4 regions of the Kluyvera georgiana genome follow, and region 2 is predicted to be linked to each of the others. Evidence: predicted binding sites of a transcription regulator. Region 2 holds the regulator's gene; each other region holds the start of a gene.
The links. The regulator PurR, encoded in region 2, represses purine synthesis genes. The targets are predictions, from matches to a motif close to CANGCAAACGTTTGCNTG.
Positions count from the first base shown of each region.

Region 1: a site for PurR is predicted at 3,404-3,421, ahead of carA (glutamine-hydrolyzing carbamoyl-phosphate synthase small subunit). Genes of this name have one in related genera too.
Region 3: a site for PurR is predicted at 3,555-3,572, ahead of glyA (serine hydroxymethyltransferase). Genes of this name have one in related genera too.
Region 4: a site for PurR is predicted at 3,227-3,244, ahead of ABTW00_RS23425 (NCS2 family permease). Genes of this name have one in related genera too.

Region 1 covers NZ_CP158865.1:4,161,579-4,167,722, reverse strand. The annotation lists gene rihC (ribonucleoside hydrolase RihC) at 1-331, shown strand, start outside; gene ABTW00_RS19785 (LysR family transcriptional regulator) at 332-1,240, opposite strand; gene ABTW00_RS19780 (alanyl-tRNA editing protein) at 1,333-1,965, shown strand; gene dapB (4-hydroxy-tetrahydrodipicolinate reductase) at 2,235-3,056, shown strand; gene carA (glutamine-hydrolyzing carbamoyl-phosphate synthase small subunit) at 3,513-4,661, shown strand; gene carB (carbamoyl-phosphate synthase large subunit) at 4,680-6,144, shown strand, end outside.
Region 2 covers NZ_CP158865.1:2,631,444-2,637,587, forward strand. The annotation lists gene ABTW00_RS12455 (MFS transporter) at 1-596, opposite strand, end outside; gene ABTW00_RS12460 (YnhF family membrane protein) at 757-846, opposite strand; gene purR (HTH-type transcriptional repressor PurR) at 1,141-2,166, shown strand; gene punR (DNA-binding transcriptional activator PunR) at 2,170-3,096, opposite strand; gene punC (purine nucleoside transporter PunC) at 3,209-4,402, shown strand; gene cfa (cyclopropane fatty acyl phospholipid synthase) at 4,701-5,849, shown strand; gene ABTW00_RS12485 (PadR family transcriptional regulator) at 5,886-6,144, opposite strand, start outside.
Region 3 covers NZ_CP158865.1:1,257,927-1,264,070, reverse strand. The annotation lists gene hcaB (3-phenylpropionate-dihydrodiol/cinnamic acid-dihydrodiol dehydrogenase) at 1-281, shown strand, start outside; gene hcaD (phenylpropionate dioxygenase ferredoxin reductase subunit) at 291-1,493, shown strand; gene ABTW00_RS06025 (DoxX family protein) at 1,642-2,064, shown strand; gene glyA (serine hydroxymethyltransferase) at 2,184-3,437, opposite strand; gene hmpA (NO-inducible flavohemoprotein) at 3,764-4,954, shown strand; gene cadC (lysine decarboxylation/transport transcriptional activator CadC) at 5,091-6,144, shown strand, end outside.
Region 4 covers NZ_CP158865.1:4,959,325-4,965,468, reverse strand. The annotation lists gene yidZ (HTH-type transcriptional regulator YidZ) at 1-232, shown strand, start outside; gene ABTW00_RS23435 (4'-phosphopantetheinyl transferase family protein) at 390-1,139, shown strand; gene ABTW00_RS23430 (NADPH-dependent FMN reductase) at 1,179-1,745, shown strand; gene ABTW00_RS23425 (NCS2 family permease) at 1,787-3,124, opposite strand; gene yieH (6-phosphogluconate phosphatase) at 3,294-3,959, shown strand; gene ABTW00_RS23415 (alpha/beta hydrolase-fold protein) at 4,093-5,259, opposite strand; gene phoU (phosphate signaling complex protein PhoU) at 5,444-6,144, opposite strand, start outside.

The DNA of each region.
Region 1 (6,144 bases), 1.5 Mb from region 2:
GCTGACGCCGGAGTATCTGTCTACGCTTCCCGCGCTGAATAAGACCGGCATCATGCTTCACGCGCTGTTCAGCCACTATCGTAGCGGCAGTATGCAGAGCGGCCTGCGGATGCACGACCTCTGCGCGATTGCCTGGCTGGTCCGTCCGGACCTGTTTACGCTGCACAGCTGCTTTGTGGCGGTGGAAACCCAGGGGCAATATACCGCTGGCACCACCGTGGTGGATATTGAAGGGCGTCTGGGGCAGCCCGCCAACGCGCAGGTGGCGCTGGATCTTGATGTGGACGGTTTTCGTCAGTGGGTGGCGGAGGTCTTTGCCCGCGCGCCGTGATCAGGTGTTGTGTAGCGGTAGCTTCTCGCTGAGATAATCAATCATCGCCCGCATTCTGGCGGGCATATGTTGATTACGCGTCCACAGCAGCCACAGGTCGCCGCTGTAGTCGCTGATAAATTCCCATTCTGGCAGGACCTGGACGATCTCTCCGCTCGTAAGTGCCTCGCGGGCGGTAAAGAGCGGCAGGCTGCCGATGCCGAGGTTATTTTTCACCGCATCCAGACGCACACCGGTATGGTTGGCGGCGTAGCGGCCGCGAGTCTGAATGGTTTCCACACGCTCACCGCATCGAAACTTCCAGCGTGAATCCGCAGGGGTCTCGCCAAGGCTGATACAGCTATGCTCGCGAAGCGCCTGTGGGTGCTCGGGCGTACCGTGATCGCGTAAGTACGCGGGAGTCGCGCATAGCACATGGCTGACCGGCATCAGCGGTTTCCCGTACAGGCCCGGCGAGGGCGACTGGCTGATGCGCAGCGCAAGGTCGACGCCATCGTCGATTAAATCCATGTAGCGGTCTTCCAGCCGAAGACAGACATCCACCTGCGGGTAGCGTGCAAAGAATTCGGCCATCAGAGGATGAATGACAAACCGTCCCACCGCCTTGGGCACGCTGAGGGTCAGCTTACCCTGCGCGATGCTTTGTCGGCTGCTTCCCGAGTCGACGGCCATTTGCGCCGCATGCAGCATTTCCTGCGCGTGTGCATATACTATTTTGCCCGTTTCGCTGAGCGCCAGCTTGCGCGTCGTACGATGTAGCAGTTTGCTGCCCAGCGCCTTCTCGAGGCGTGAAGCGCTGCGGCTAATAGCGGAAGGCGTAGCGCCTGAGGCTTTGGCGGCGGCGGAGAAGCTCCCCTGGTCGATAATCAACACAAAGGTAGCAAGGTCGGGAAGAAGGTTAGGACTCATTTGTGCGTACCAGGCAAAGATGCATTGAACCAGCGCAGGATTATCGCCGTCAGTAAAGTGAATATACTCTTCCCATCAAGAGGAGAGCAATCATGATTGAACGTCTTTATTACACCTGCGATCGCACAGAAGGACAGGCTAACTTGCTGAGCTGCTCTGCTGAGCCGGATGGACGGTACGCGGTGGTGCTGGATAGAACCCTTTTTCACCCGCAGGGCGGCGGACAGCCTGCGGATGCGGGCTGGATTGATAACGAGCCGGTCGAAACAGTGCTCGCGCGCGGTGACGATGTGCTGCATATCGTGGCAAAACCGCTCCTCCCCGGCGTCGTGAACCTGCGCGTGGATGCTGCACAGCGCCAACTGCACGCCCGCCTGCACTCGGCAGGGCACCTTATCGGCCTGGCGGGTACCGCGTTCGGCTGGCTTCCGGTGAAAGCACACCATTGGCCCAATGAAGGACGCATTACTTTCGCCGCTGGCGGAAACGACACGCTGCCGGATGCGCCATCACTGCTGGCGAAAATCAACGCCTGGCAGGCGGAGGATCTTCCTCGCCGGGTGACATTCGACGGCGGTTTGCGCGAAGTCGGGTTCGGTGAGCTGCCCGCTTACCCTTGCGGCGGTACGCATGTTGCGCGTTTATCCGACATTGGGCAGGTGACGATTACCCAGGTGAAGATGAAAAAAGGGCAGATGATCGTTAACTACACGCTTGTGTCGTAAAACCGGGCTCGCGAAAGTCGCTATGCAGATTGGCTGGATTTTGTTCGGTTTTCCCATCGTTTTCCCATCTGCTCAACGCTTACTGAGCGAGTTTGACTTCTTTCCTGTGCTCCAGCAATGATTCATCCTGCGGGATGAATCATGTCTTTTACTGATATTCCCCTCTGTTTATCATTAAATTCTAATTATGGGCGTTTTCAGCTAGCGGCCTCCGGGCGCGCTGGTTACTCTGAAAACGGTTTACGCAATTTTTACAAAAGAGAATAGCTATGCATGAAGCACAAATCCGTGTCGCCATTGCCGGCGCCGGCGGGCGCATGGGACGGCAGTTAATTCAGGCCGCTGTGGCGATGGAAGGCGTTCAGCTCGGTGCTGCGCTGGAGCGTGAGGGCTCCTCTTTACTGGGCAGCGATGCCGGTGAGTTGGCTGGCGTGGGGAAAACCAACGTCATTGTCCAGAGTAGCCTTGAGGCGGTAAAAGATGATTTTGACGTCTTCATCGATTTTACCCGTCCGGAAGGCACGTTGACGCATCTGGCTTTTTGCCGTCAGCAGGGTAAAGGGATGGTGATTGGTACTACCGGCTTTGACGACGCCGGTAAACAGGCCATTCGCGAGGCGTCGCAAGAGATTGCGATCGTTTTCGCCGCAAACTTTAGCGTCGGCGTTAACGTCATGCTGAAGCTGCTGGAGAAAGCCGCGAAGGTGATGGGCGACTACACCGATATTGAAATTATTGAGGCGCACCACCGCCATAAAGTGGATGCTCCGTCAGGCACTGCGCTGGCAATGGGCGAGGCGATCGCCGGGGCGCTGGATAAAGATCTGAAAGACTGCGCGGTCTACTCGCGCGAAGGTTATACCGGTGAACGCGTGCCGGGCACGATTGGTTTTGCGACCGTACGTGCGGGCGACATTGTCGGCGAACACACTGCTATGTTTGCCGATATTGGCGAGCGCGTGGAGATAACGCATAAGGCTTCCAGCCGCATGACGTTTGCTAACGGTGCGGTAAGATCGGCATTGTGGCTTAAGACAAAGCAAAGTGGTCTTTTTGATATGCGTGATGTGCTGAATTTGAATGAACTATAAGAATTTATTACCCATCGTGATGTGGTTATTGTAGTCGTAATTATTTGATTACACAGGGCAATATTTTATTGCCCTTTATTTTATATGATCTTTGTCTTATTTTATTCTCAAGCCATTAATTTTCTATGTTATGTGTCTTAAATGTGTTGGTTAAATGTAAATTTTGACCATCTGGTCTACTTTTTAAGGCGCTGCGTCATGGTTTTACACTCTTCCTGCTCCGCAAGCGTTTTCTCCCATGAGTTAGTTTGTCTTTTTGGTGCCTGGAGACGGCTTGTTTCACCAGTGGCGCAAAATAATAATAAAAATTGTCCTTTGAGGTAGACTTTTGCCGAGGCTGTCACTAGAATGCCGCCGTTTGCCAGAAATTCATCGGTAAGCAGATTTGCATTGATTTGTGCCTTTGTTATGAATTAATATGCAAATAAAGCGAGTAAATATTCTCTGGAGGGTGTTTTGATTAAGTCAGCGCTATTGGTTCTGGAAGACGGAACCCAGTTTTACGGTCGGGCCATAGGGGCAACAGGTTCGGCGGTTGGGGAAGTCGTTTTCAATACTTCAATGACCGGTTATCAAGAAATCCTCACTGATCCTTCCTATTCTCGCCAAATCGTCACTCTTACTTATCCTCATATTGGTAATGTCGGCACCAATTCCGCCGATGAAGAGTCCTCTCAGGTTCACGCTCAGGGTCTGGTTATTCGCGACCTGCCGCTGATTGCCAGCAACTACCGCAACACCGAAGACCTCTCTTCTTACCTCAAGCGCCATAACATCGTGGCGATTGCCGATATCGATACCCGTAAGCTGACGCGACTGCTGCGCGAGAAGGGCGCTCAGAACGGCTGCATCATTGCAGGCGATAATCTGGATGCTACGCTGGCCTTAGAAAAAGCCAAAGCGTTCCCGGGCTTAAATGGGATGGACCTGGCAAAAGAAGTGACCACCGCTGAATCCTACAGCTGGACTCAGGGTAGCTGGACGCTGGCGGGTGACCTGCCGGAAGCGAAGTCTGCAGAAGAGCTGCCGTTCCACGTGGTGGCCTACGATTTTGGCGCCAAGCGCAACATCCTGCGCATGCTGGTGGATCGCGGCTGCCGCCTGACGGTGGTACCGGCGAAAACCTCCGCGGAAGATGTTCTGAAGATGAATCCGGACGGTATCTTCCTGTCTAACGGCCCTGGTGACCCGGCCCCGTGCGACTACGCCATCGAAGCGATTGAGAAATTCCTCCAGACCGATATTCCGGTATTTGGCATCTGCCTCGGCCATCAACTGTTGGCGCTGGCGAGCGGTGCGAAGACCATCAAGATGAAATTTGGTCACCACGGTGGTAACCACCCGGTGAAAGACATGGATAAGAATGTGGTGATGATTACCGCGCAGAACCACGGCTTTGCGGTGGATGAAGACTCGCTGCCAGCCAACCTGCGCGTGACCCACAAGTCCCTGTTCGACGGTACCCTGCAAGGGATTCACCGTACCGATAAACCGGCGTTCAGCTTCCAGGGCCACCCGGAGGCGAGCCCAGGCCCGCATGATGCGGCGCCGCTGTTCGACCACTTTATCGAGCTTATCGAGCAATACCGTCAGTCCGCGAAATAATCAGGAGTAATAAAAGCCATGCCAAAACGTACAGACATAAAAAGTATCCTGATTCTGGGCGCGGGCCCGATTGTTATCGGTCAGGCGTGTGAGTTTGACTACTCCGGCGCCCAGGCGTGTAAAGCGCTGCGCGAAGAGGGTTACCGCGTTATTCTGGTGAACTCTAACCCGGCAACCATTATGACCGACCCGGAAATGGCCGATGCGACCTACATCGAGCCGATCAACTGGGAAGTGGTACGCAAAATCATCGAAAAAGAGCGTCCGGATGCGGTTCTGCCAACCATGGGCGGCCAGACCGCGCTGAACTGCGCGCTGGAGCTGGAGCGTCAGGGCGTGCTGGAAGAGTTCGGCGTGACCATGATTGGCGCCACCGCTGATGCGATTGATAAAGCAGAAGACCGCCGTCGTTTCGACGTGGCGATGAAGAAAATCGGCCTCGACACCGCGCGTTCCGGTATCGCGCACACCATGGAAGAAGCGCTGGCGGTTGCCGCTGACGTGGGCTTCCCGTGCATCATCCGTCCATCTTTCACCATGGGCGGCACCGGCGGCGGTATCGCCTACAACCGTGAAGAGTTCGAAGAAATCTGCGAACGCGGCCTGGACCTCTCGCCAACCAACGAGCTGCTGATTGATGAATCGCTGATCGGCTGGAAAGAGTACGAGATGGAAGTGGTGCGTGATAAGAACGACAACTGCATCATCGTCTGCTCTATCGAAAACTTCGATGCGATGGGCATTCACACCGGTGACTCGATCACTGTTGCTCCGGCGCAGACCCTGACCGACAAAGAATACCAAATCATGCGTAACGCCTCGATGGCGGTACTGCGTGAAATCGGCGTAGAAACCGGCGGTTCCAACGTTCAGTTCTCGGTGAACCCGAAAGATGGTCGTCTGATCGTTATCGAAATGAACCCGCGCGTCTCCCGCTCCTCGGCGCTGGCGTCCAAAGCCACCGGCTTCCCGATTGCCAAAGTGGCGGCCAAACTGGCGGTGGGTTACACCCTCGACGAACTGATGAACGACATCACCGGTGGCCGTACTCCGGCCTCCTTCGAGCCGTCTATCGACTACGTTGTCACCAAGATTCCTCGCTTCAACTTCGAGAAATTCGCCGGTGCGAACGACCGTCTGACCACCCAGATGAAATCCGTCGGCGAAGTGATGGCGATTGGCCGTACGCAGCAGGAATCCCTGCAGAAAGCGCTGCGCGGCCTGGAAGTAGGCGCCACCGGTTTCGACCCTAAAGTGAGCCTCGACGACCCGGAAGCGCTGACCAAAATCCGCCGCGAGCTGAAAGACGCTGGCGCCGAGCGCATCTGGTATATCGCCGATGCCTTCCGCGCGGGCCTCTCCGTCGACGGCGTGTTCAACCTGACCAACATCGACCGCTGGTTCCTGGTACAGATTGAAGAGCTGGTACGTCTGGAAGAAAAAGTGGCGGAAGTGGGCATCAACGGCCTCGACGCTGACTTCC
Region 2 (6,144 bases):
ACCAGCACCGACAATTCACGTTTCACGTCAGGTTTTTCACCCGCCCCGCCCTTCGGCAATGACAACCATAGACCGATAATGGCGATAATTCCCAGTCCTGCAGTCGCCAGGAACGACATGCGCCAGCCAATTGTTTCTCCCAGCCAGGTTGCCGCCGGTACGCCGCCAATATTGGCGATCGTCAGGCCCATAAACATCGTCGCGACCGCGCTGGCCTGCTTATGCTTCGGCACGACGCTTGCCGCCACAACCGACCCCAGGCCGAAGAACGCGCCGTGGTTCAGGCTGGTAATAATGCGCGACAGCATTAAGGTGGTGTAGTCCGGCGAGATAGCCGATAGCACGTTGCCAAGCGTAAAAATAGCCATCAGAAAGATCAGCGCGTTACGGCGCGCGCGATGAGAAAGCAGCAGCGTCATCAGCGGCGCGCCGACCATCACCCCAACCGCATAGGCGCTAATCAGCATACCGGCAGCAGGAATCGAGACGTCAACGCCCTTTGCAATGACCGGCAGTAAACCCATCGGCGAGAATTCGGTGGTCCCTATGCCAAAAGCGCCAATGGCCAGCGCGAGTAAGGGAAAATTGATTTTCATGCAAAAGCTCCAGGTGGCCGCACGACAGACGCGGCATGGCAATTTAGGGCAAAAGCATGACATCAATCACAGAAAAACAGAAGTGTACAAAACAGCAAAAGATTATTGCTAATTTGATAACAATCAGACATGAGGGCGCGGGCGCCCCCTCATGGAAGAATTAATGCAGAACAGCGGTAAGTCCAGCGGCGACGATCAGACCCAGCACAATAACGGTCGTGGTGAGCGACATCTTAAGTTCGGTACTCATCAATTTTTCTCCTTTTTATGACCACAGTAAAACTGAGCTCACTCATTTTTGCACAGATAATCGTAAAAATCTTCACAGATTTAGCAGGATGTTGGTTTTTGCTCTTCCACTTTGCGTCCGGATACGTCAAAATTCGACGCTTATTTATAAGCGTACCGGCCATTGACCCCCTCCTGTCGTCCTGTATCGTTTTCCTGGCGAACCGCAATCCACAAAATTGCGTCAGGGTGTATAAAGGCAAACGTTTTCGTTTCGAGTTTATCAGGGGCAGGCCAGGGTCTGGAGTGAGATGGAATGGCAACAATTAAAGATGTAGCGAAGCGCGCAAACGTTTCCACTACAACCGTATCACATGTAATTAACAAAACGCGTTTTGTCGCCGAAGAGACGCGGGAAGCGGTGTGGGCAGCGATCAAAGAACTGCACTATTCACCGAGCGCCGTTGCCCGTAGCCTGAAAGTCAACCACACCAAATCAATTGGTTTGCTGGCAACCAGCAGCGAAGCGGCCTACTTTGCTGAGATTATCGAAGCCGTTGAGAAAAACTGCTTCCAGAAAGGCTATACCCTGATTCTTGGCAACGCATGGAACAACCTCGAGAAACAGCGTGCTTATCTGTCAATGATGGCGCAAAAACGCGTTGATGGCCTGCTGGTGATGTGTTCCGAATATCCGGAATCCCTGCTCTCAATGCTGGAAGAGTATCGCCATATTCCAATGGTGGTGATGGACTGGGGCGAAGCCAAAGCCGACTTTACCGACTCGGTCATCGATAATGCTTTCGAAGGCGGCTATATGGCTGGTCGTTACTTGATTGAACGCGGGCATCGCGATATTGGCGTCATTCCAGGCCCGCTGGAGCGTAACACCGGTGCAGGTCGCCTCGCCGGCTTTATGAAAGCCATGGAAGAAGCGCAAATCAATGTTCCGGCAAACTGGATAGTCCAGGGTGACTTCGAGCCGGAGTCTGGCTATCGCGCTATGCAGCAAATTCTCTCTCAGCACCCGCGCCCTACCGCAATCTTCTGCGGCGGCGACATCATGGCGATGGGCGCGCTTTGCGCCGCCGACGAGATGGGGCTGCGCGTGCCGCAGGATATTTCGCTGATCGGGTATGATAACGTGCGTAACTCTCGTTTCTTTACCCCGGCGCTGACCACCATCCATCAGCCGAAAGATTCGCTCGGTGAGACGGCCTTCAACATGCTCATGGATCGCATCGTCAGCAAGCGCGAAGAGTCGCAGTCGATTGAGGTGCATCCGCGCCTGATCGAGCGACGCTCCGTGGCCGACGGCCCTTATCGCGATTACCGTCGTTAAGGGTTAACTGTGGGCGTCCTGAAGGGGCGTCCGCAGCCACTCTTCATTTAGCGTTTCGCTATCTCCCAAATACTCCAGCAGCCAGCTTAATGCCGGCGACGCTTCGCTCTGTTGCCAGGTCAGACAACAGGCCGCATCCGGGAACGGGTTCTCCAGTTCCAGCGCTACCCACTCCCCGGTTTCCAGCCACGGCTGCGCCAGATGCCCTGGGACCATCGCCGCACAGAGCCCTGCTGAAATACAGGTTTCCGACGACGACCAGTCCGGCACCACCACCCTTTTCTGGTTATCAAGCAGCCAGGTCGTTCGCTTGGGTAGCGATCGCGACGTATCTTCCCGCACCAGCGACGGCCAGTTGCGCAGCACGTCATCGCTCAGCGGCCCGTCCATTTTTGCTAGCGGATGTGAACTGGCTACCACGCAGTGCCAGTTGAGCATCCCCATGTCACGAAAGGCAAAGCGCCCCCCTACCGGTATTGCCTGCGTCGCGCCAATCGCCAGCTCCACGCGACCATCCGCCAGCGCGTCCCAGACGCCGTTGAAGACTTCCTGGTAGACAATCAGTTCGACGTCGCTGAAGTGGCGATAAAAATCGACAATCAGTTGGCGGGTACGCTGTGGCTTGACAATATTATCAACAGCAATCGCCAGCTGGCCGCGCCAGCCGTTAGCAATCTGCTGACATTGCTGACGGGTGATCTGCATTTTTTTGATAACAGAACGGCCTTCTTTCAGGAACCATGCTCCAGCGGGCGTTAATTCAACATCCCGATGGCGACGCTCAAACAACGGCACCGCCAGCCATTCTTCAAGCTGTCGCACCGTATAGCTTACCGCAGAGGGCACCCGGTGTAGCTCCTGTGCCGCGGCGCTAAAGCTACCATTGCGTGCAACCGCATCCACCACTTCCAGCGAATATTCAGACCACATTTCCTGCCTACAAAAAATTTGAATCCATGGCTCAAATATTAGCGTTTCACAACCGCGAATGCACTCTCTACACTCGGCGGCACAGTGTGAACTACGATAAAAAGGGCGATTTATGCAACCTGGGAAAGGATTTTTAGTCTGGCTCGCGGGACTGAGCGTGCTGGGCTTTCTGGCGACCGATATGTACCTACCGGCGTTTGCCGCCATTCAGCAAGACCTGCAAACGCCGGCTTCCGCCGTCAGCGCAAGTCTCAGTCTGTTCCTTGCGGGCTTCGCCGTGGCGCAATTGCTGTGGGGCCCCTTGTCCGATCGCTATGGCCGAAAACCGATCCTGCTGAGCGGTTTGACCATTTTTGCCATCGGCTGCCTTGGAATGCTGTGGGTCCGCGATGGTACCACCCTGCTGGTGCTGCGCTTCGTACAGGCGGTTGGCGTTTGTGCCGCCGCGGTGACCTGGCAAGCCATGGTCACCGACTATTATCCCGCTCATCGCACCAACCGTATTTTTGCGACCATTATGCCGCTGGTCGGCCTGTCGCCTGCGCTTGCGCCGCTGCTCGGCAGCTGGCTGCTGGCCCACTTTGATTGGCAGGCCATCTTCGCGACGCTGTTCATCATTACCCTGGTATTGATGCTGCCAGCGCTGCGTCTGAAGCCTGCCCACAATAAAAATGTCGCCAGTGAAGAGAAGCTCACGTTTATTCGTCTGCTGCGCAGTAAGGACTACCGCGGCAACGTGCTGATTTACGCCGCCTGCTCCGCCAGCTTTTTTGCCTGGCTGACCGGTTCGCCATTTATTCTGCATGAAATGGGCTACAGCCCGACGGTGATTGGTCTGAGCTATGTACCGCAAACCATCGCCTTTCTGATTGGCGGCTATGGCTGTCGCGCGGCGCTGCAAAAATGGCAGGGTAGCCAAATGTTACCGTGGCTGCTGGTGCTCTTCGCGCTCAGCGTCATCGGAACCTGGGCTGTCGGCCTCGCTGAAGGCGTCTCCCTGACCGCGCTGTTGATTCCCTTCTGCATCATGGCGACCGCCAACGGCGCGATTTATCCGATTGTCGTTGCGCAGGCGCTGAAGCCTTTTCCACAGGCGACGGGTCGTGCAGCCGCGCTGCAGAACACGTTGCAGTTGGGGCTGTGCTTCCTGGCAAGCCTGGCGGTCTCAACGCTGATTGTCACCCCACTGCTCACCACCACCAGCGTGATGCTGGTTACCGTGATTCTCGCGGGACTGGGCTATCGCATGCAGCTATCCGCTCGTCGTGCTGAACTTCAAAATGAGCACGCGGGTTCCCACGCCTAAACATCACTCATATCAATGCCATAAGAAATGATTAGGGCGCTAAGTTTTTAGTTGAATCAATACACTTAGCGTCCTATACTGGATCGGCATCACATAATTAATATACATTGAACATATTAGGCGGGAGCAGGATTGCTTCCCGTTGAACCATGGATTGGTTTTCGGCAAGGGGTTCTTCCCTTCCTCTGTGCTACGTCGGATAGCAGGCTCACGAATCTTTCGTGACATTTCTCACAAACCAGTAAAAAGCGTCTACGCTGTTTTAAGGTTCTGATCATCAGGTCGGGATGGAGAAGCTATGAGCTCATCGTGTATAGAAGAAGTAAGTGTACCGGACGACGACTGGTATCGTATCGTTAGCGAGCTGCTAAACCGAGCAGGTATTGAAATCAATGGCAATGCCTCCTGCGATATTCAAGTCAGAAATCCGCGTCTTTTCAAACGTGTTTTACAAGAAGGTTCGTTAGGTCTTGGCGAAAGTTATATGGACGGTTGGTGGGAATGCGATCGTCTCGATATCTTCTTCGACAAGGTGCTGCGTGCCGGGTTAGAAAACCAGCTCCCACACAATTTCAAAGATACGCTGCGCGTTGCCGGCGCTCGTCTGTTTAACCTCCAGAGCCGCAGACGCGCCTGGCAGGTTGGTAAAGAACACTACGACCTCGGCAACGATCTTTTCAGCCGGATGCTCGATTCGTTTATGCAGTATTCCTGCGGCTACTGGAAAGAAGCGAAAACGCTGGAAGAAGCCCAACAGGCCAAACTCGACCTCATCTGCCAGAAACTGCAGCTGAAGCCGGGAATGCGCGTGCTGGATATCGGCTGCGGCTGGGGCGGCCTGGCGGCCTTTATGGCGAAAAACTACGGGGTTAGCGTCAAAGGGGTGACCATTTCCGCCGAACAGCAGAAAATGGCGCAAGCACGCTGCGAAGGGCTGGATGTGGAGATTCTGCTTCAGGATTACCGCGACCTGAACGACCAGTTCGACCGTATCGTCTCCGTTGGGATGTTCGAACACGTGGGTCCGAAGAACTACGACACCTATTTTAACGTCGTCGACCGCAACCTGAAGCCCGACGGTCTGTTCTTACTGCACACCATTGGTTCGAAGAAAACCGATAACAACGTCGATCCGTGGATCAACAAATACATCTTTCCGAATGGCTGTTTACCCTCAGTTCGCCAGATTGCCGTCGCCAGCGAGCCCCACTTTGTGATGGAAGACTGGCATAACTTCGGCGCTGACTACGATACCACGCTGATGGCCTGGTACGAGCGTTTCCTGGCCTGCTGGCCGGAAATCGCGGACAACTATTCTGAACGATTCAAGCGGATGTTTAGCTACTATCTCAACGCCTGTGCGGGTGCGTTCCGCGCGCGAGATATTCAGCTATGGCAGGTGATGTTCTCACGTGGCGTCGAGAGTGGTTTGCGCGTCGCTCGCTAGTCGCTTCGCGTCTGCGCCGCATCGGCGCAGACGCTTTTATTCCCTTTCACCGTTTCGGCAATAGCCAATACAGCGATCTATCCAGCGCAGCATCCCTTCCTGACGTTCAATCGCGCCTTCCAGCACGATAAAATCACCAAAACGGTCACTATTCAGCGGCGGCACTTGCGGATATTGCTCCATGGTTTTTTGCAGCACGTGAAGCCGCTCCAGGTGCTGCATCCGCTGATTTTCCAGCAGATGAATACGGGTGGGTAGATCCAGATAGCTGGAAAAGTACATCCGTACGCGAAAC
Region 3 (6,144 bases), 1.4 Mb from region 2:
TGCGGGTGAACGGTGTCGGCCCGTGCGGCATGGCGACCGATCTGCGCGGCCCGCAGGCGCTGGGGCAAAACGACACCTCGATTATGCAGTCGCTAACACCGGAGAAAATCGCCGCCATTCTGCCGCTGCAGTTTTTCCCCGATCCGGCAGATTTTACCGGCCCGTACGTGATGCTGGCGTCACGGCGCAACAACCGCACGCTGAGCGGCGTGATGATCAATGCCGACGCCGGTCTGGGGATCCGTGGGATCCGGCACGTCGCGGCTGGTCTGGATCTGTAAGGAGTCACCATGAACGAACAGATTATTGCCATCATCGGCGGCGGCCAGGCGGGAGCGATGGCCGCCGCCGCGCTACGTCAGCAGGGGTTTAGCGGACCGTTACACCTCTTTTCTGACGAGGCTCACCTACCCTACGAGCGCCCGCCGCTGTCAAAAGCGATGCTGCTGGACGATAACCCGCAGCTTCAGCTGGTTCTGCCCGCCAGCTGGTGGCAGGAACACAACGTGCAGTTGCATCTGGGCGTGACGCTTCGCGAGATCGATCGCGCAACCCGCACGTTAACGCTCGCCGATGGGCAAACCTACCGCTGGACTCAGCTGCTGCTGGCTACCGGGGCCGCCGCCAGGCCGCTACCGCTGCTGGATGCGCTGGGCGAGCGCTGTTTTACCCTACGTCATGCGGGAGATGCCGAGCGTCTCCGGGCTGCGCTACAGCCGGGGAAGTCGGTGGTCATCGTCGGCGCGGGCACCATTGGCCTCGAACTGGCGGCCAGCGCCACCCAGCGCGGCTGCCGGGTGACGGTGGTCGAACTGGCGTCAACGGTGATGGGCCGCAATGCCCCGGCTCCGGTACGCGATTATTTGCTGGCTCGCCATCAGTTAGCCGGCGTGCGGGTGTTGCTCAACAGCGCCATTGAGCACGCCGAAGCGGGCGAGTTTATCTCACTCACCCTGCAAAATGGCGAAACGCTACAGGCTGATACCGTGGTTTACGGTATCGGTATCGTGGCCAACGATGCACTGGCCCGCGAGGCGGGGCTGGAAACCGCTAACGGAATTATCGTCGATGCCGCCTGCACGACCGCCGACCCGGCGATTTTCGCCGCGGGAGATGTGGCGCTCACTCGCCAGCCGGACGGCTCCTTAAGGCGCATAGAAAGCTGGGAAAATGCCAACTTCCAGGCGCAGGTCGTCGCCGCCGCCATGCTCGGTTTACCCCTGCCGGAAGCCACGCCGGGCTGGTTCTGGACCGATCAACACAGCGATAACCTGCAGTTTGTTGGCGAAATGCAGGGAGAAAACTGGTTATGTCGTGGTGAACCGGGCGACAGAAAAGCCATTTGGCTCCAGCTACGTGAAGGCGCGCTGGCCGGCGCGGTAGCACTCAACAACGGGCGCGAAGTGCGCGTGCTGCGTAAGCTGATTCAGTCGGGACGCGTAGTCAGTGAAGACGCGCTTTGTGATGAAAGCGTACCGTTAAAGTCGCTATAGCAGGTGCGCACGACGGCCCCTTCTTATCAATGCGGTGAAGGGGCCATACCGAAGCACCATCCAATCTACTGATTTTTCGCCCCCGTGTGGCAGGCCACAAAATTGTGTATTACGTTTAAATCAAACGTACTTACACAAAGGAACTGCCATGAACTCGCTTCGCTATCTCGACTTTGGCGCTTCGCGCGATCTGCTGCTGCTGGTTGCCCGTATCGCTATCGTGCTGCTGTTTATTCTCTCCGGCTATCCCAAAATGCTCCACTACGATGGCACGGTGCAGTATATGGCTTCCATCGGTACACCAATGCCGGCGCTGGCGGCCATCATCGCGATCGTGATGGAAGTTCCCGCCGTTATTCTGGTGATTCTAGGGTTCTTTACGCGTCCGCTGGCGGTGATCTTTCTGTTCTATACGCTGGGGACGGCGGTGATTGGGCACCACTACTGGAACATGACCGGCGATGCGGTGATGCCAAATATGATTAACTTCTACAAGAACATCAGTATCTCGGGGGCGTTCCTGCAGCTGGCGATCGTCGGGCCGGGCAAAATCTCGTTAGATAAGCGCTGAGGGTTTGCCTGATGGCGGCTTCGCCTTATCAGGCCTACGAGTAGGACCGATAAGCGTAGCGCCATCGGGCATAAAAAAAGGCCGCATTCGCGGCCTTTTTCACATCACACGATCAACGCTTACGCGTAAACCGGGAAGCGTGCACAGATATCCAGTACTTTCGCTTTCACGCGTTCAATGGTGGCTTCATCATTGATGTTGTCCAGCACGTCGCACATCCAGCCAGCCAGCTCTTTCACTTCCGCTTCTTTGAAGCCGCGACGAGTGACAGCCGGGGAACCGATACGGATACCGGAGGTCACGAAAGGGCTCTTCGGATCGTTCGGGACGCTGTTTTTGTTCACGGTGATGTTGGCGCGGCCCAGGGCTGCGTCAGCTTCTTTACCGGTCAGGTTCTTATCAACCAGGTCCAGCAGGAACAGGTGGTTCTCGGTCCCGCCGGAAACCACTTTGTAGCCGCGGTTCAGGAACACTTCCACCATCGCTTTGGCGTTTTTCGCAACCTGCTGCTGGTAGACTTTGAATTCCGGCTCCATCGCTTCTTTCAGCGCCACCGCTTTACCGGCAATCACGTGCATCAGCGGGCCGCCCTGCGCGCTTGGGAACACGGCAGAGTTCAGTTTTTTGTACAGTTCTTCATCGCCGCCCTTCGCCAGGATCAGGCCGCCGCGCGGACCCGCCAGGGTTTTGTGGGTGGTGGTGGTAACAACGTGAGCGTGCGGAACCGGGTTCGGGTACACGTCAGCGGCAATCAGGCCCGCCACGTGCGCCATGTCGACGAACAGGTATGCGCCGATGCTGTCAGCGATTTCACGCATTTTTGCCCAGTCAACCACGCCGGAGTAGGCAGAGAAGCCACCGATAATCATCTTCGGCTTGTGCTCTTTGGCCAGCTTAGCCATCTCGTCGTAGTCAATTTTACCGGACTCATCAATACCGTAAGGGACGATGTTGTACAGTTTACCGGAGAAGTTAACCGGGGAGCCGTGAGTCAGGTGGCCGCCCTGCGCCAGGTTCATACCCAGAACGGTATCGCCCGGCTGCAGCAGCGCGGTGTAAACAGCGAAGTTAGCCTGAGAACCGGAGTGCGGCTGCACGTTAGCGTAGTCGGCGCCGAACAGTTCTTTCGCGCGGTCGATAGCCAACTGCTCAACGACATCAACGTATTCGCAGCCGCCGTAGTAGCGCTTGCCCGGATAACCTTCAGCGTATTTGTTGGTCAGCTGAGAACCCTGCGCCTGCATGACGCGCGGGCTGGTGTAGTTTTCGGAGGCGATCAGTTCAATGTGCTCTTCCTGACGTACTTTTTCTTGCTCCATAGCCTGCCACAGTTCGGCATCATAATCGGCAATGTTCATTTCACGCTTTAACATCCGCATCTCCTGACTCAGCTAACAATAAAATTTTGACCTGAAAAAGGCAGTCCTGTTGGACAACGGCCCACAGTATAACTGATTAGTTCTGTGATAACAGGTCTTGACAAACGAAATTACGCAAACGTTTACCTTCAAGCCACACAAGGGATTGAGCAATAAAGCGCTTCAGGGCGCAAATGGATTTCTTTTCAGGATTGTGATGCAAATAATTCACGTTGTAACGTCAGCAACGCATTATTACAAAGAACCATTTACATAGCAGGGTTATTTTTATAAGATGCATTTAACATGCAACAATTGATAATACGAAAGGAAGACCTGCCATGCTTGATGCTCATACTATCGCCACCGTTAAAGCCACGATCCCGCTGCTGGTAGAGACCGGCCCGAAGCTCACCGCCCACTTTTACGACCGGATGTTTACCCATAATCCGGAGCTGAAAGAGATTTTCAATATGAGCAACCAGCGCAACGGCGACCAGCGTGAAGCGCTGTTCAATGCTATTGCCGCCTACGCCAGCAATATTGAAAACCTGCCTGCCCTGCTGCCGGCGGTGGAGAAAATCGCCCAGAAGCACACCAGCTTCCAGATCAAGCCGGAGCAATACAATATTGTCGGCGCGCATCTGCTGGCGACGCTGGACGAAATGTTCAGCCCGGGCCAGGAAGTGCTGGATGCATGGGGTAAAGCCTACGGGGTACTGGCGGGCGTGTTTATCAATCGTGAAGCGGAAATTTATCAGGACAACGCCAGCAAAACAGGAGGTTGGGAAGGTACTCGCGCCTTCCGTATCGTGAAGAAAACCCCGCGTAGCGCGCTGATCGCCAGCTTTGAAATGGAGCCGGTAGACGGCCAGCCGGTAGCGGATTACCAACCGGGCCAGTATCTGGCGGTATGGCTGAAGCCCGAGGGCTTTGAGTTTCAGGAAATTCGTCAGTATTCACTGACCCGCAAGGCAGATGGCAGGGGTTACCGCATTGCGGTGAAGCGCGAAAACGGCGGTCAGGTGTCAAACTGGCTGCATAACGTGGCAAAAGAGGGGGATATTGTTCATCTGGTCGCGCCGGCAGGCGACTTCTTCCTCAATGTTGAACCACAAACGCCGGTGACCCTGATTTCCGGCGGCGTCGGCCAGACCCCCATGCTGGCAATGCTCGACACCCTGGCGAAAAGTCGCCATCCGGCGCAGGTGAACTGGTTCCACGCGGCGGAAAACGGCGAGGTTCACGCCTTTGCTGATGAAGTCAACGCGCTGGGCGCGGAGCTGCCGCACTTCACATCGCACCTGTGGTATCGCGCGCCAACCGAGGCAGACCGCCAGGCCGCCGCGTTTGATAGCGAAGGGCTCATGGCGCTGGAACCACTGGCCGCGAATCTACAGAACCCACAGATGCAGTTCTACCTCTGTGGTCCTGTGGCCTTTATGCAGCACGCGGCCAAACAGTTAGTGGCGCTGGGCGTCAGCAGCGATCGTATTCACTATGAATGCTTCGGACCGCATAAAGTGTTGTAATCTTTTCTTTCCAGACGGGCATGTTTTGCCCGTCTTCCTCCTCCATCCTACGCTCTGCAAGGTCAAAAAACCGCACAGCGAGTTGTGTTATGATTAATCTCCTGTCCCATTTTTTATCCTTTGGCGATTCATTTATATGCAACAACCGGTTGTACGCGTTGGCGAATGGCTGATCACGCCTTCTATTAATCAAATCAGCCGTGCAGGCCGACAGCTCACTCTGGAACCGCGATTAATCGATCTGCTGATGTACTTTGCCCAACATCCAGGACAAGTACTGAGCCGTGATGAACTGATCGATAACATCTGGATGCGTAACATCGTGACCAGTCATGTGGTCACCCAGAGCATTTCTGAACTACGCAAATCGCTGCGTGACGGCGACGATGGGCACATCGAATACATCATCACCGTACCCAAACGCGGCTATCAGCTGACGGCTGAAGTCACGTGGCTTGATGAAAGAGAAGAGAATCAAACACCTGAGACGCCGGTCGTCTCGCCTGCTCCTACGGTCACTCATGCTCCGGCAAACGCCCCTGTGGCCCCGCGACTCACTGCGGAACGCCGCTGGTATTCCAACGTCTGGACTCAGATCGCCTTCCTGCTCTCTTTGGGCGTGCTAATAGCGATGGTGTTACTGACCGTTATTCGTCCCCATCCGCAGATCACCCGCTCGCACCTGTTGCTGAACCCGCGCGACATCGACGTACGCTTTGAGCCGGGCGCATCGTGCAATAACTGGGTATCGCAACAGGCCTACGCGATTGGGCTGGGAACGCTGATTACCACCTCGCTGAATACCTATTCCACCTTTATGGTGCATGACAAAACCAACTACAACGTCAATGAGCCCAGCAGTTCAGGGAAAACGCTGACCATCAGCTTCGTCAACCAACGTCACTACCGCGCCCAACAGTGCTTTATGTCGGTACTGTTAGTGGATAACGCCGACAGTTCAAAGATGCTTGATAAGCGTTATTTCGTCACCGACGGAAACCTGGTGTCTATTCAGCGCGATCTTTTTGACAGCCTTTCTACCGCGCTGACGCAGCCATGGCCAGCACAGATGCAAACCATGCTGGCCCATCTGGATATGCCCCATCCGATGTCACTCGCGCAGTTCTATCAGGCGCTGTTATTAATTTCCCAGGGCGATGCGCCGTCTTTAACCAAGGCGAGCAGCATGC
Region 4 (6,144 bases), 2.3 Mb from region 2:
TATGGCCGCTCAGCCGGATCACAATATGCTAGCCACCGCACCGCGCTACTGCCGGTATTATAATCAGCTTCATCAGCTACCGCTGGTCGCTCGTCCTCTCCCCTTCGATGCTGCGCAACGAGATAAACTGCAGGTGCCGTTTACCCTACTCTGGCATAAACGAAATAGTCACAACCCGAAAATAATTTGGCTGCGCGAAACGCTTAAAGCCTTATATCTCGCTGTTTCCTGATTGATTATTCGTAAAAATAGTCCATTTCAGTTAGGGGAAAGTGTAAAAGTCTCGTAATACCCCTTTTCAATCGCATTTTTAGGCAGTAAAACCTGATCATCAGTGTCGTAAATGATACTCTCCTCATCACCACAGTCCATTAATCACGGAGCGAAAAATGGCGACGCACTTTGCAAGAGGGATCCTTAAGGACGGGCATCTACTATCGGTACGGTTGTCCTCCACCAGTCATAACATCGCACGCCAGCTGCCGGCCCATCGCCGTACGCGCTACCTGGCTTCGCGCGCGCTGCTCGCCGAGCTGCTGTTTATGCTTTACGGCATCAGTGAATTACCGGAAATTGTCACGCCTGATGAGGGCAAACCGTACTTCAAAGATAGCCATCTGCCTGATTTTTCCATTGCCTATGCGGGTAATATCGTCGGCGTCGCGCTGACCACCGAAGGGCACTGCGGCCTCGATATGGAGTTGCTGCGCGTACTGCGCAACACCCCGCAGGCCACCATCATGGAAAACTACCGTTTTACCAGCAATGAAAATCTGTGGATCAACAACCAAAACGACCCACATGAAGCGCGAGCCCAGCTGATTACGCTGCGCCAGAGCGTGCTCAAAATGTCCGGCGACGTGAACCACGATTCTCCGCAAATGCTCCAGCTACTGCCGGGTTCCGGTCGCCTGCGTTCGGCCAATACCGATCATCTCGAAGCTATCTGCGATGCGGAAGACGTGCTGGTATGGTCACTATGCGCCTCGCCGGCGATTGAAAAGCTGAAGGTGTGGGAGTTCGACGGTAAATACGGCTGGCGCAGCTTGCCCGACGCGCAGACGCGGGCCAACGAACCGGCAGCAAGGTTGATGAGATTCACCAGCCTACCGGCAGAGAAAGCGCTTATACTCAACTGATTCGGCTGGAAAACAGCCTCATGATGCAAAGGAGTAGTCATGTCAGAAACGTTGAAAGTAGTTACGTTATTGGGAAGCCTGCGCAAAGGTTCATTCAACGGCATGGTGGCACGCACCCTGCCTAAGATCGCCCCGGCGGGCATGAGCGTTTCCGCGCTGCCGTCAATTGGCGATATTCCGCTGTACGATGCCGATCTCCAGCAAGATGAAGGCTTCCCGCAGAGCGTGGAAGCGCTGGCTGAGCAAATTCGCCAGGCCGATGGCGTGGTCATCGTCACCCCTGAATATAACTATTCCGTTCCGGGCGGGTTAAAGAACGCCATCGATTGGCTGTCGCGTCTGCCGGACCAGCCGCTGGCAGGTAAACCGGTGTTGATTCAGACCAGCTCAATGGGCGCAATCGGCGGCGCGCGCTGCCAGTATCACCTGCGTCAGATTCTGGTGTTCCTCGATGCGATGGTGATGAACAAGCCGGAGTTTATGGGCGGCGTGATTCAGAACAAAGTCGACCCGCAGCTGGGCGAAGTGATTGAGCAGGGAACGTTAGATCATTTGACCGGTCAGCTGACCGCATTTGGCGAGTATATTCAGCGTGTTAAAGCGTAAGTTCTTTAAAACCCTCGCCCGATGGGCGAGGGTTTATTTCATCAGTGTGCGTCAATAAACACAATCTTCAGCACGAACAGCAGTGCGACAACAATCACGCACGGGCTGAGGTCGCGGAAACGACCGGTACCGATTTTCATCACGCAGTAAGAGATAAAGCCCAGCGCGATACCTTCGGTAATGGAGAAGCTGAACGGCATCATCACGGCGGTAATAAACGCCGGAACGGCTTCGGTCAGGTCATCCCACTTCACGCGTGACAGGCTGGAGGTCATCAGCACCCCAACGTAGATCAGCGCGCCCGCGGCTGCGTAGCCCGGCACCATGCCCGCCAGCGGCGACAGGAAAATCACCAACAGGAACAGAATACCCACGACAACCGCCGTCAGGCCGGTACGACCGCCCACGGAAACGCCGGAGGAAGATTCGATGTAGGCCGTCACGGAAGAGGTACCGATAAAGGAACCGGCTACCGAGGAGACGCTATCGACAAACAGCGCCTGCTTCATGCGCGGGAACTTACCTTTCGCATCCGCCAGGCCCGCTTTATCGGTCACGCCGATCAGGGTACCGGAGGAGTCGAACAGGTTTACCAGCATGAAGGAGAAGATAACGCCCGCCAGACCAAGGTTAAACGACCCGGCCAAATCGACATGGCCCACGACGGTAGTAATGCTCGGCGGCGCGGAGACAATACCGCTGTAATGCACATCGCCCAGCATCCAGCCCAGCAGGGTGGTCACGATGATAGAGACCAACACCGCCGCGTGAATATTGCGCGAAGCCAGAATGGCGATAATAAAGAAGCCCAGCACGCCCAGCAGCACGCTGTGTGAAGTCAGGTTACCAATGGAAACCAGCGTGTCCTGGTTTGCGACAATCACGCCAGCATTTTTCAGGCCCATCATGCCGATGAACAGACCGATACCGCTGGTGATACCGACGCGCAGGCTCACGGGGATATTGGCAATCATCCAGTAGCGGACGCGGAAAATGGTCAACAGCAGCAGGCCGACAGCGCCCCAGAAAATGGCGCCCATCCCTACCTGCCACGGCAGGCCCATCGCCTGCACAACCACGAACGCGAAGAAGGCGTTCAGACCCATCGCTGGCGCCAGCGCCACCGGCAGGTTAGCAAATACGCCCATCAGGATACTGCCGAGCGCCGCAATCAGACAGGTGGTCACGAACACCGCGCTGGTGTCCATTCCGGCCACGCCAAGAATTTGCGGGTTTACAAACACGATGTAGACCATCGTCAGGAAGGTGGTGAAACCGGCGATCACTTCGGTGCGTGCCGTCGTGCCGTGCTCGCGCAGTTTAAACACGCGCTCCAGTATCCCCTGGCCGGAAGCCGGGGTGGTGTGTTGTTGACTCATTATCAATTTCCGCAGACAAGGAAGGAAAATTCGTCGCTATCCTATACCAAAATGCGACAATAGGCGCGGTTGTGAGATACTTTTTTTCATTGATTTTGCTTATACGGCAACGATTGCGTCTCTCAATTCAGCATTACGTAAACGTTAAACTTGTTAAAAAGGAAATGACATGTCCGGAGTTGAAGCGGTTTTTTTCGACTGTGACGGTACGCTGGTCGACAGCGAAGTGATCTGTTCACGGGCCTACGTCCACATGTTCAAGACATTTGGCATCACGCTCGATCTGGAAGAGATTTTTAAACGTTTCAAGGGCGTAAAGCTCTACGAGATCATCGATATCATCAACGCCGAGCACGGAGTGAACCTTGCCCGGGCGGATTTAGAACCGGTTTATCGCGCCGAGGTCGCACGCCTTTTCGACTCGGAGCTGGAGGTGATTGCCGGGGCTAACGCATTGGTCGATTCCGTAGCGATTCCGATGTGCATCGTTTCCAACGGCCCGGTCAGCAAAATGCAGCATTCGCTGGGCAAACTGGGCATGTTGCATTATTTCGAAGACAAACTGTTTAGCGGTTACGATATCCAGCGCTGGAAGCCGGATCCGGCGCTGATGCACCACGCGGCAAAAGCGATGAACGTCAACGTCGAGAACTGCATCCTCGTGGACGACTCCAGCGCAGGCGCACAGTCGGGTATTGATGCGGGGATGGAGGTGTTCTATTTCTGCGCCGATCCGCACAATAAGCCGATTAACCACCCGAAGGTGACGACGTTTACCGATCTGGCGGAGCTGCCGGCACTGTGGAAGGCCCGCGGTTGGGATATTACGCAATAACGGTGTCTGTGTGATTGCCCGATGGCGCTACGCTTATCGAGCCTACGTATGTACCGGGAAACATTGGTCGGCCGGATAAGGCGCAAAGCGTCGCTATCCGGCATTTACGTTCAACACCTCACCCGGCGACCTGTCACTTAAACAGTTTCTGCACAAACGTAGCGTAAGCTGGACGCCACACATCCATTTCGTGATTCAATCCCGGATAGACCGTGTAATCGAATTTAATCCCCTTCTGTTCAAGTTCTTTCTTAAGACCCGCAATATCCGCCCCCGTGACGTTATCTTTCTCCCCCACAACGACGGTGAAATTACGCAGCTGTTTATTGATGGCCTGCGGATGATTAAACTGTGCCTCAACGCCAGCGTTCGGTACCGTTGTGGTTGTCACGCCGCTGAAGGTGGCCAGCCAGCCAAAGCTGTCGAGATGATTCATTCCGGAGACCAGCGCCTGATAGCCGCCTTGCGATAGCCCTGCCAACGCGCGGCCATCGGCATCCTTGCGGACATTAAAGCGCTCGCCGATCAGCGGAATAATATCGTGCATTAGCTCGTTGTCCGCCGCTTTCGCATTCAGCGGATAGAATGATTTCCTTCGATCCTGCGGCGGGAAGTTCTCGGCAATCGCTTCTGGTACGTCCGTTTCCGTATCCGGCACGACCACCAGCATCGGCTTGATTTTGCCCTCGGCCAGCAGGTTATCCATCATCTGCGGAATTCTCCCCTGGTCAATCGCCGATAGCCCGGTATCACCGAAGCCATGGTAGAAATAGAGTACCGGCAATGGTTCGCCGCTGCCGGTATATCCCGGTGGCGTCCAGACATAAACGCGGCGTTCGGCACTGAGCGCCGTCGAGTGATAGGTTAGCGTTCGCACATCACCATGCGCGACCGCGCGATCGTCCAGAATGCTTCCCGGCACCAGAATCAGGCTGGTATTCACCTGTCGCTGCGGTTTTGGGTAACGACTGCCGGTATCAATGGAACGGAAACCATCGACATCAAAATAATATTCATAGAGGTTGGGTTTCAGGGCGTCGCTTCGCCACGTCCAGACCCCCTGCTCATCTTTGGTCATATCATGCGAGACAAAGCTGTCTGATGTGGAGCCCGTTACGACGGATACCCGTTTTGCCGTTGGCGCAAACAGGCGGTAGGTGATGCTGTTGTCGGCATTAACCTGTGTGATGTATTGGCTGACGGGAATCGCCTGGCTCGGCGTAGCAGGTAATGGCGCGGCCACTGCAGATAAAGAGGCGCATCCCAGCACGCTGGAGATGAGAAAAGCTGCACAACTCAGTTGTCGTTTCACGTTATTTCCTTATCCATGTTTGAAGCAGGACGCTCAGAGTAACCGGGATAGGGAAACTTGCGGTGTGATGTTCCACCAGTTTTACGGGCAATAGCGCTAAGAGCTAAAGCCAGAAAGCAAAAACCTGCCGCTTCAGCGAAGACGACAGGTTTTGCGGCGCAAAATTTAGCGATTACTCTTTCGGATCTTTCCCCGCCAGCAGCTTATCCAACTCATCGCCGCCCACGTGACGGAAATCTTGTCCCTTCACGAAGTAGAAGATGTATTCGCAAATATTCTGGCAGCGGTCGCCGATACGCTCGATAGAGCGAGCGCAGAACAACGCGGTCAGCACGCTTGGAATGGTGCGCGAGTCTTCCATCATGTAGGTCATCAGCTGACGCACGATGCCTTCATATTCCTGGTCAACTTTCTTGTCTTCACGGTAGATACGAACCGCTTCGTCGAGATCCATGCGCGCGAACGCATCCAGCACGTCGTGCAGCATCTGCACGGTGTGGCGGCCCAGCGACTCCAGGCTGACCAGCAGCGGCTGGTGCTGCTGGGAGAATTTCTCCAGCGCGGTGCGGCAAATTTTGTCCGCTACGTCGCCAATACGTTCCAGCTCGGCGATAGTTTTGATAATCGCCATCACCAGACGCAGGTCGCTCGCAGTTGGCTGGCGTTTGGCGATAATGCGCACGCAGGCTTCGTCAATCGCCACTTCCATCATGTTGACGTGCTTATCGCCATCGATAACGCGCTTCGCCAGTTCGCTATCCTGGTTGTGCATCGCGGTAATCGCATCAGAAAGCTGCTGCTCAACCATGCCGCCCATGGTCATCACCTGGGTGCGGATGCTCTCCAGTTCTGCGTTGAACTGGCCGGAAATAT